Linked DNA regions of Natrinema sp. SYSU A 869. Each later gene encodes a partner of the first gene's protein in a complex. Links are inferred from orthologs where the notes say so. Each region holds a gene or a part of one and is shown on either strand. Other genes may lie near its edges.

Region 1 (5,293 bases):
GCTTTCACGGCCGCACCCTCGGCAGTCTGGCGCTGACGGGGAACAAGGCCTACAAGCAGGGAATGGCCCCGACGCTCAACGACGTCGCCCACACCGCACCGCCGTACGGCTACCGCTGTCCACGCTGTGACGGCAAACAGTGTGATTCGAGCTGTGCCGAGGAACTCGAGCGAATCATCGGCTCGCACACCAGCGGGGACCTCGCGGCGGTCGTCGTCGAACCGGTCATGGGTGAAGCCGGGATCATCGTCCCGCCCGAGGGATGGCTCGAGCGAATTCAGGAGATCTCCCACGACCACGGCGCACTGCTCATCGCTGACGAGGTCCAGACCGGCTACGGTCGAACCGGGGAGCTGTTCGCGAGCAGCCACTTCGGGGTCGAGCCCGATATCCTGACGCAGGCGAAGGGGATCGCGAACGGGCTTCCCCTCGGTGCATTCACTGCCTCCGAAGAAATCGCGGACGCCTTCGAGTCCGGCGACCACCTCTCGACGTTCGGCGGCAACCCCGTCGCCTGCGCCGCTGCGCTGGCGACCATCGACGAACTCCAGGACGGAGTCGTCGACGACGCCCGCGAGCAGGGCCAGTGGCTCGAATCCGAACTCGCGGCGCTCGAGGACGAGTACGACGTCGTCGGGCAGACGCGCGGACTCGGACTGATGTGGGGCGTCGAACTCGTGGAACCGGGGACGACGGGGCCACAGAACGTCTCACCGCGGCCGGACGACAAGCTGGCATCGGCCGTCAGCGACTATCTCCGCGAGGAATCGAACGTCGTGATGGGTGTCGGCGGCTACTACAAGAACGTCATGCGCTTCCAGCCGCCGCTGACCATCTCGCGCGATCAACTCCAGTACGCCGTCGACGAACTCCGAGCGGCCCTCGAAACGGTTGCCTGAGAAATCGACTACGACGGCCTGCGACGGACGGGCGCGAGTGACCGCCCCTTCGGACGTCGTCGAGGAACGTCTCTGGGTACAATTGATGATCGACGGTAGCAACAGCGGACGGTTCGATATCTGAGGGGACACACACCGCGGTTCGGCTATAGTAGCCACTGAAGCGATTTACATACTGATCGCAAGCAGTCTGCGATCAGATGTGCAATGACTTTCAGTGGCTACTATAGACTGTCCGTGGCCCCAGAGAGCGGATCACTCGTCGGTGTCGTCCTCGAATGAGGCCGCCGAGAGCGATCCATCCACGGGCGAGAAATCCGTACTTCCACACTGACACCCATCCCGGCGACCGATCGGGCGAAGTTTGTCTTCTGCTAACTCGAGTGCTGCATAGAGCGCCCCACACTGCTCGCATACAGCGATTGTCCGTCGATTATCGTCGCGTTCATCCATCGTCGCGGTCTCACATCGGCAAAGATGTTACAAATATCTGCTGTGAGGATGTGAGTAACACCGCGGTCGTTACTACGAGCGAAACAACACCGATAGTCGATCCGAGAGTGGCCGGCAGAAGCGAGTGATGACCGGGCGCGCCCGTGGACGGTGGCGTCGAGGTCGAGACGAATCGTTGAGGTTGAGACGAATCCCACGGGGCAATCGATGAGAAGAGAGCGAGAGTGCCGCGATATGCGGAACGCGTTTCCGCACGAACCAGCCACGCGAACGCCGGCCGGTCGCTTTTCTGACGGCTGGTGATAGTTCCGGCCATGAGCGACGACGGACCGAGCCGCGACCGAGTACAGGATCGTTCCGAACAGCGCAAGTCCGAGCGGGCCGCCCACACCGAATCGATCCTCGACGACGTCGAACGCCATCTCGGCGAGATGGAGTATCCGATCACGAGCGAGGAGATCGCCTCGGAGTACGGCAACGAGCCGATCGACATGCCCAACGAGACGGAGTCGCTGGGGAGCGTCTTCGACCGGCTGGCGGGTGAGCAGTACGACTCGCCCGAGGAGGTCCGCGAGGCTGTCTACGGCGAGATCACCGGCGAGGCCGGGAGCCCCAACGAGGCCAACGCTGAACGCGATCTCGACGAACTGGACGACGAGAAACAGGGATCGCTCGGTGAGAGCGGCGGCGGCACGTACTGACCGCCAGGTCGGCAGTTCATCGATCGCCGCTTCCCGCCCGCCTGCCATGCTGTCGGGCAGATTGTGATAGCAGAACGGATTTACGTTCGCGTCACCTGTTTTCGCGTATGGATTACGAATCGAGTCTCGACCGAGCGATGGAGGACGTCCCCGATATCGGGGGCGACGAACAGCGACTGCAGATCCCCGATCCACAGCCACAGAAAGACGGTGCGTTCACGCGAGTGACGAACCTCGACGAGATCGCTGACGTCCTCTCGCGAGACACCGAACATCTCCACCGGTTCATCCAGCGCGAACTGGGGACTAGCGGCAAATTCGAGAAGGGCCGCGGCCGGTACAACGGGACCTTCTCCCAGACGGACCTCGACGCGGCGATCGACGCCTACGTCGACGAGTACGTGCTCTGTTCGGAGTGTGGCCTGCCGGACACCCGCCTCGCCCGCGAGGATCGAACGCCGATGCTGCGCTGTGACGCCTGCGGTGCGTTCCGCCCCGTCACCAAGCGCTCGACCAGCAGCAGCCAGCAACAACAGCAGGATGCCGTCGAAGAGGGCAACACCTACACGGTCGAGATCACCGGTACCGGCCGCAAGGGCGACGGCGTCGCCGAGAAGGGCAGCTACACGATCTTCGTCCCCGGTGCCGAGGAGGGCGACGTCGTGGACATCTACATCAAGAATATTTCGGGCAACCTAGCGTTCGCCCGACTCGACTGACGCCGCGATTCGATTCGTTCGGTTTTCTCGATAGCCGGCGACAGGACAATAGCGCAGCGACCGTCACCGCACCGATTCGGGAACCGTATCCGGGAGACAGACGACCTTTTCGCGACCGAGCCGGTAGCGGTCGATGACGTTGCGATCTCGAGGGCCGAGAGGAAGCGACTGAGCGTGGCGTGTGCCCAGCCGTAGCGGTCGGCGACCCGCCGTTGTCTGATCCAGCCGCCGTGTTCGACGAGATCGGCGTGAACGTACGCCTCGGGTGTGACGCCGCACTCGAGGATTTCGCTCCTGTCGAATCAACCGCGTCGGTACAGGCCCGAACCGTTCCTCTGACAGCAGTTACGAGCCGAGAGCCGACCGGATTCCGTTGTCCGTGCATCGTATTTCCCGCTGGCGACCACGGAATCAAAGGGGTATGCACAAACCCGTCCAAACAACCCCCGCTGGGATACCGCGAAATTAAAGTTAGGTTGTGCTAGTCACACTGGTATGGGAGTATCGTTCGACCTCTTCGGGACGCTGGTGACCGCCGACCGTCCGGACGACCCGGCCGACGCCGTCGCGACGGAACTCGCGAAGCGAGACGTCACGGTTCCCGACGACTGGGCCGTGGCCTACGCGGAGCCACACGTTGACGCGCCCGAGGGTGCGGAGGTACCGCTTCCGGCCCACGTTTCGCGCGCGCTCGCGAGTCGCGGCGTGGACTACGAGCACAACGCCGCCAGGCGGGCCGTCGTCGCGGCGTTCGATCCGACCGTCGAGACCAGACCGGGTGCGCTCGAGGCGGTCGATGCCGCTCGAGAGCGAGGCTCAATTGCGATCTGTTCGAACTGCAGCGTCCCGGAGTTAGTCGGCCGCACGCTCGTCAGATCGGACTTCGAGCGCGATGATTTCGACGCAATCGTCACGAGCGTCGGCTGTGGCTGGCGCAAACCCGCCCCCGAAATCTTCGACCAGACTGCCGACGAACTCGGCGTCGCCACCGACGACCTCGTCCACGTTGGCGACGATCCGCGAACCGACGGCGGGATCGAGGCCGTCGGCGGCACGGGACTGCTACTCGAGAACCTGTCGCTCGCGGACGTGCCGTCTCGACTGGCGTCGCTGACTGCCGACGAACACAGCAGTAATGACTGAGCGTCCCTATTCGGACGACAGTATGGAGGCGAAAGCGGCGTGTTGACGACGCTCGCGGTCATCGGGCTGGCGTTCAGCCTCGATCTGCTGATCGGCGAACCGCCGACTGCGGTCCACCCGGTCGCGTGGTTCGGCCGACTCGTCGACGCGGCCGATCGGCCGTGGAGCGACAGCGATCGCCGCCAGCGTCTCGCCGGGGTCGCGATTGCCATGCTCGCCCCGCTCGTCCCCGCCGTGGTCGTCGGCGGGATCGTCCTCGCGGCGACCGCTCTCGGGCCGCTGTCCGGCGGTATCGCCGCCGCGCTCGCTCTCTTTCTGACGACCAGTTTGCGCTCGCTGCTCGAGCTTACCGGAGACGTGATCGCGACGACAGCCGGAAATCTCGAGCGGGCCCGCGAGCAGGTCCGTGGACTGGTCGGCCGGGACACGTCGACGCTCTCGTCCGGCGAACTTCGCAGCGCGGCCGTCGAGAGCGCGGCCGAGAACCTCGCGGACGGGCTGGTCGCGACCCTGGTGCCGTTCGCGGTGCTCGCACCGATCTCGCTCCCGGCCGCGGCGGCCGCCGCTGCGTGGGTCAAGGGCGTCAACACGCTGGACTCGATGCTGGGCTACCACTCGAAACCGATCGGCACCGCGAGTGCGCGACTCGACGACCTCGTCATGTATCTGCCAGCCCGACTCGCGGCCGCGTCGATTGCCGTCGCCGCGATCGATCCGTTCGCGATCGTGCGCGCTCGGCAGTGGGCGCGCGCGCCGCCGTCGCCCAACTCCGGCTGGCCGATGGCGACGCTCGCCTGCGCGCTCGGCGTTCGTCTCGAGAAGGTGGACGTCTACGTCCTCAACCCCAACGCCGCGCTCCCGACGCTGACCGAGGGCGAACGGGCCGTCACCATCGTCGGCCGAGCGGCCGTCGTCTCGATCGTCGTCGCCATCGTACTCGCGATTATCATCCCGGAGTTGGCAGGGGGCCTCGAGACGAACTGGCAGTCGATGACGGCCACGAGTGCGGGTTCGATAACGGGGGTGAGACCGCGATGGCCGTAATCGGCCGCTGGATCGGTGCCGTTCGCGGCGCGCTCGGCTTTCTGACGCGTCTCCCGGTCGGACACCGCGACGGCGATTGGGACGCGTTTCGAGCGACGCCGGCCGCGTTCCCCGTCGTCGGTCTCATTGCGGGTGCGCTGGCGGCGACCCCGTTGCTCACCACCGAGACGCTTGCAGCGTCGACCGTCGCGCTGGGCTACCTGCTTTCGGTCTACGCCGTGATGGGGATTCACCACCTCGACGGCATCGCGGATCTGGGCGACGCGTTGGTCGTTCACGGCGATGTCGAACGCCGCCGCGAGGTGCTAAAGGACACGACAACCGGCGTCGGCGC
Region 2 (2,910 bases), 560 kb from region 1 along the record:
CCCGATCTTCGAGTCGCGAGGGTTGCGTTCGTCGATGCTCTTGGTGACGATTCGGGCCCGGACGGCGTCTTCGACACCGAGCGAGCGCGCGGACTCGTTCGAGGCCAGCCGCTGGTTCTCGCCATCGAAGGCGAGATATTCGTCGCTGATCTGCGAGACGTGCAGCAATCCGTCGACGGGGCCGATCCCGACGAAGGCACCGAATTCGACGACTTCGACGACGGTGCCGTCGACGACCTCCTGCATCTCCGGATCGAAGGTGACGGCGTCGAACTCGGCCTCGTAGTAGACGCCCGGCCGGTTTGGCAACACCGTTCCTTCGCCGATATCGTGGACATTGGTGACGGAGACGACGCTCCCGACCTCTTCGTCCATCCGCCCCTCGAGTTTGTCCTGGAGCAGTCGCTTGACTCGGTCCGGCGAAACGTCGCCGAGCTCTTCCGGCGGTACTTCTACTGTGTCCTTCAGTCTAACCCGTTTGTACATCTATGGTTGAGTGATCGCTAACTTGTTTCTCCCGCGTAATGCAATTACCGGTCTGCTCGCCTCGAGCACCCGGTCGCGTAGCGGGCGGTCGTTCGTGACGACGTAGTCGACTGCACCCTCACGGGCGAGTTCGACCAAAGCGTCGTCAGCGTACGATGCCTCCGTGTCGACGACGAGACAGCGTTCGGTCGCCAGGTCGTGGCCGACGGTCGCGGCCATTCCCTCCTGGCCGCCCTTCTCCGAGAGTCGCCGGAGTTCCTCGAGGACGGCCTGTGGAATCGTCGGTTCGAACGAGTCCAAGAGCCGCTCGAGTTCCTCGAACAGCCGTACGTCGAGTTCGACCGGCATCATGAGCGCGCTCGTATCGAGGGCGACCCGCGTCCGCGTGCTCATTGCCTCAGTCCGTGAGCGTTCCCAGACCGATCAGCCGCCAGCGCGCGCCGATGCGGCGGTTGATCGCGATTTTCGTCCCTGGATCGGCGGCGACGGGTCGCTTGAGTTTGACCTCACACTCGCCCTCGCGGGCGCTGGTGACCGAGCCGACGGTCGTCGCTGTGCCGACGGTCATCATCAGCGGTTCGCCCGTGCTGATTTCGTCGACCGTCTCGCCGCTCTCCGCACCGACAACCCGCTCGAGCAGGTCGACATCCATGGTGAACTCGTTCCACGTCGGCGGGAGCGAGCCCGGCGGACCGGCCATCCGGCCGGCCAGTGCGTCGCCCTTGGTGAGCGAGGGGTCAAGTCCGGTCCCGACGCCGAGCAGGCCGCCCGGTGTGACGGTTTCGGCGGCCTCGCCGCCGGCTTGGAGCGAGCGAATGGACGTCTCAATCGGGACGTACTCGGTCTTCCCGCCTTCCTCGACTTCACGGCCGGGCCGGATCTCGAGGTCGTCGCCGACCTCGAGTTCGCCCTGAACGAGACTGCCACCGAGAACGCCGCCGGCGAGGTCTTTCGCGGTCGTGCCTGGCTTGTTGATGTCGAAACTGCGGGCGACATGCATTCGGGGATCGTCGTCGGGGTCCCGATCGGGGGTGGGGATCTCCTCCTCGATTGCCTGAATGAGCAGGTCGAGGTTGACCTCCTGGCCTGCGGAGACGGGGACGATCGGGGCGTCTTCCGCGACCGTTCCCTCGACGAACTCCTTGATCTGGTCGTAGTTGTTTCGGGCGGTCTCGGCGTCGACGAGGTCCACCTTGTTCTGTGCGATGACGATGTTGTCGATGCCGATGATATCGAGCGCCATCAGGTGCTCTTCGGTCTGGGGCTGTGGGACGGGCTCGTTGGCGCTGACCACCAACACGGCACCATCCATCAGCGACGCGCCGGAGAGCATCGTTGCCATCAGGGTCTCGTGACCCGGGGCGTCGACGAACGAAACGGTCCGGAGCGGCTCACTCGGCGAGCCGTCCGCACACTCCTCCTCGACGGTGTAGCATTCGGGTTCGTCGAGCCCGTCGCAGTAGCGGAAGGTCGCGTCGGCATAGCCGAGCCTGATCGAAATCCCGCGTTTCATCTCCTCGCTGTGTTGATCCGTCCACGAGCCGCTGAGAGCTTGCACCAGCGTCGTCTTGCCGTGGTCGACGTGACCGACGAGCCCGATGTTCACCTCCGGTTGTCGATTTCCTACCATAAGACGATGAGTAATCTTGGGTAGTGATTCCGCTGTGCGCTTGATAAAGGTTGCGAGCTATCCCTTGTCTCGGGCGACGTCGATATGCGGGTCCGGCACACGAATGGAACGTCTCCAGACCGCCGAACCCGACGACTTATTTCGCCTCCCACCCTCACCAGTACCGTGTCGGAGTTCGCGTTCGAACTCGAGCTATGCGCCCGTCTCGAAGAGCGATGCGACGGAATCGTCGCGCGCCAGCTCGGCGGCGGTGTCGCCGAACCCGGCGGGCGGATCCTCGATGTACTTTGCATCGAACCCGGCCCCGAATTCGCGGATCGCGCTGCGATCACGAGCGAGTCGATTCCGGACGCCGCCATCGAGTCGGCCATCGGGACCGGGCAGGCCCGCTACTGGAAGGACGCTGTCGACTGTCATCCCGAGCGCGCTCGCAGCGCCGTCGATCGAGCCCTCGAGATCGGCTTCTTCGAACGCGATCACAGCGCCAGCGCGACCGCAAGCCGCGAGTACGTCCGGCAGGTCGCCCGCTATCCTGACTGGTACGACCGCATCGTCGGGATCGAGAACAAGCCCGACCTCGGCCAGCCGGGTGATCTCGAGGCACAACTGCGAACGGACGCGAGCCTCGCGCTGGTCGACGAGGCCATTCTCGCGACCGAGAGTTACGTCACCCGTGCACACCTGAACCGAATCCCCGAGGAAGTCGGCGTCTGGCGGGTTCATCGAGACGGGTCGGACGCGGGCTGCTCGCTCGAGATCGAGATCATCCGCGAGCCGACGCCGCTACCCGTCGA

What was found.
Region 2: the proteins of K6I40_RS25435 (region 1) and K6I40_RS22555 are in contact, whole or in part, in a crystal structure (PDB 2QMU), measured with the Saccharolobus solfataricus proteins. The link is inferred for Natrinema sp. SYSU A 869 from one-to-one orthologs. Residues at the interface, in WP_231918336.1 of Saccharolobus solfataricus: Met1, Leu2, Arg4, Leu5, Tyr6, Lys8, Leu9, Pro10, Ile106, Lys108, Lys109, Glu110, Lys111; in WP_009988771.1 of Saccharolobus solfataricus: Trp33, Pro65, Glu66, Gln148, Val151, Asp152, Val154, Ser155, Lys156, Ala159, Leu160, Tyr163, Arg164, Lys167, Ile180, Ile181, Pro182, Val183, Ser184, Leu186, His187, Ile189, Asn190, Asp192, Ser193.

The regions. Positions count from the first base shown.
Region 1 is NZ_CP082249.1:3,468,936-3,474,228, reverse strand. What follows is about bases 1,174-3,966. They hold K6I40_RS25435 (translation initiation factor IF-2 subunit beta), read left to right. Parts: upstream 1,174-2,160; coding sequence 2,161-2,772; downstream 2,773-3,966. Other genes in these bases: cbiB (adenosylcobinamide-phosphate synthase CbiB), read left to right, coding at 3,955-3,966; K6I40_RS25430 (HAD family hydrolase), read left to right, coding at 3,268-3,915; K6I40_RS25440 (hypothetical protein), read left to right, coding at 1,667-2,053; K6I40_RS25445 (hypothetical protein), read right to left, coding at 1,174-1,352. Also shown: K6I40_RS25450 (aspartate aminotransferase family protein), read left to right, coding at 1-899; more of K6I40_RS25445, read right to left, coding at 1,155-1,173; more of cbiB, read left to right, coding at 3,967-4,959; cobS (adenosylcobinamide-GDP ribazoletransferase), read left to right, coding at 4,950-5,293. UniProt on the Methanocaldococcus jannaschii protein: eIF-2 functions in the early steps of protein synthesis by forming a ternary complex with GTP and initiator tRNA.
Region 2 is NZ_CP082249.1:2,912,659-2,915,568, reverse strand. It holds K6I40_RS22555 (translation initiation factor IF-2 subunit gamma), read right to left. Parts: upstream 2,117-2,910; coding sequence 884-2,116; downstream 1-883. Other genes in the region: K6I40_RS22550 (DUF5787 family protein), read left to right, coding at 2,282-2,910; K6I40_RS22560 (DUF188 domain-containing protein), read right to left, coding at 487-879; K6I40_RS22565 (DNA-directed RNA polymerase), read right to left, coding at 1-486. UniProt on the Methanocaldococcus jannaschii protein: eIF-2 functions in the early steps of protein synthesis by forming a ternary complex with GTP and initiator tRNA.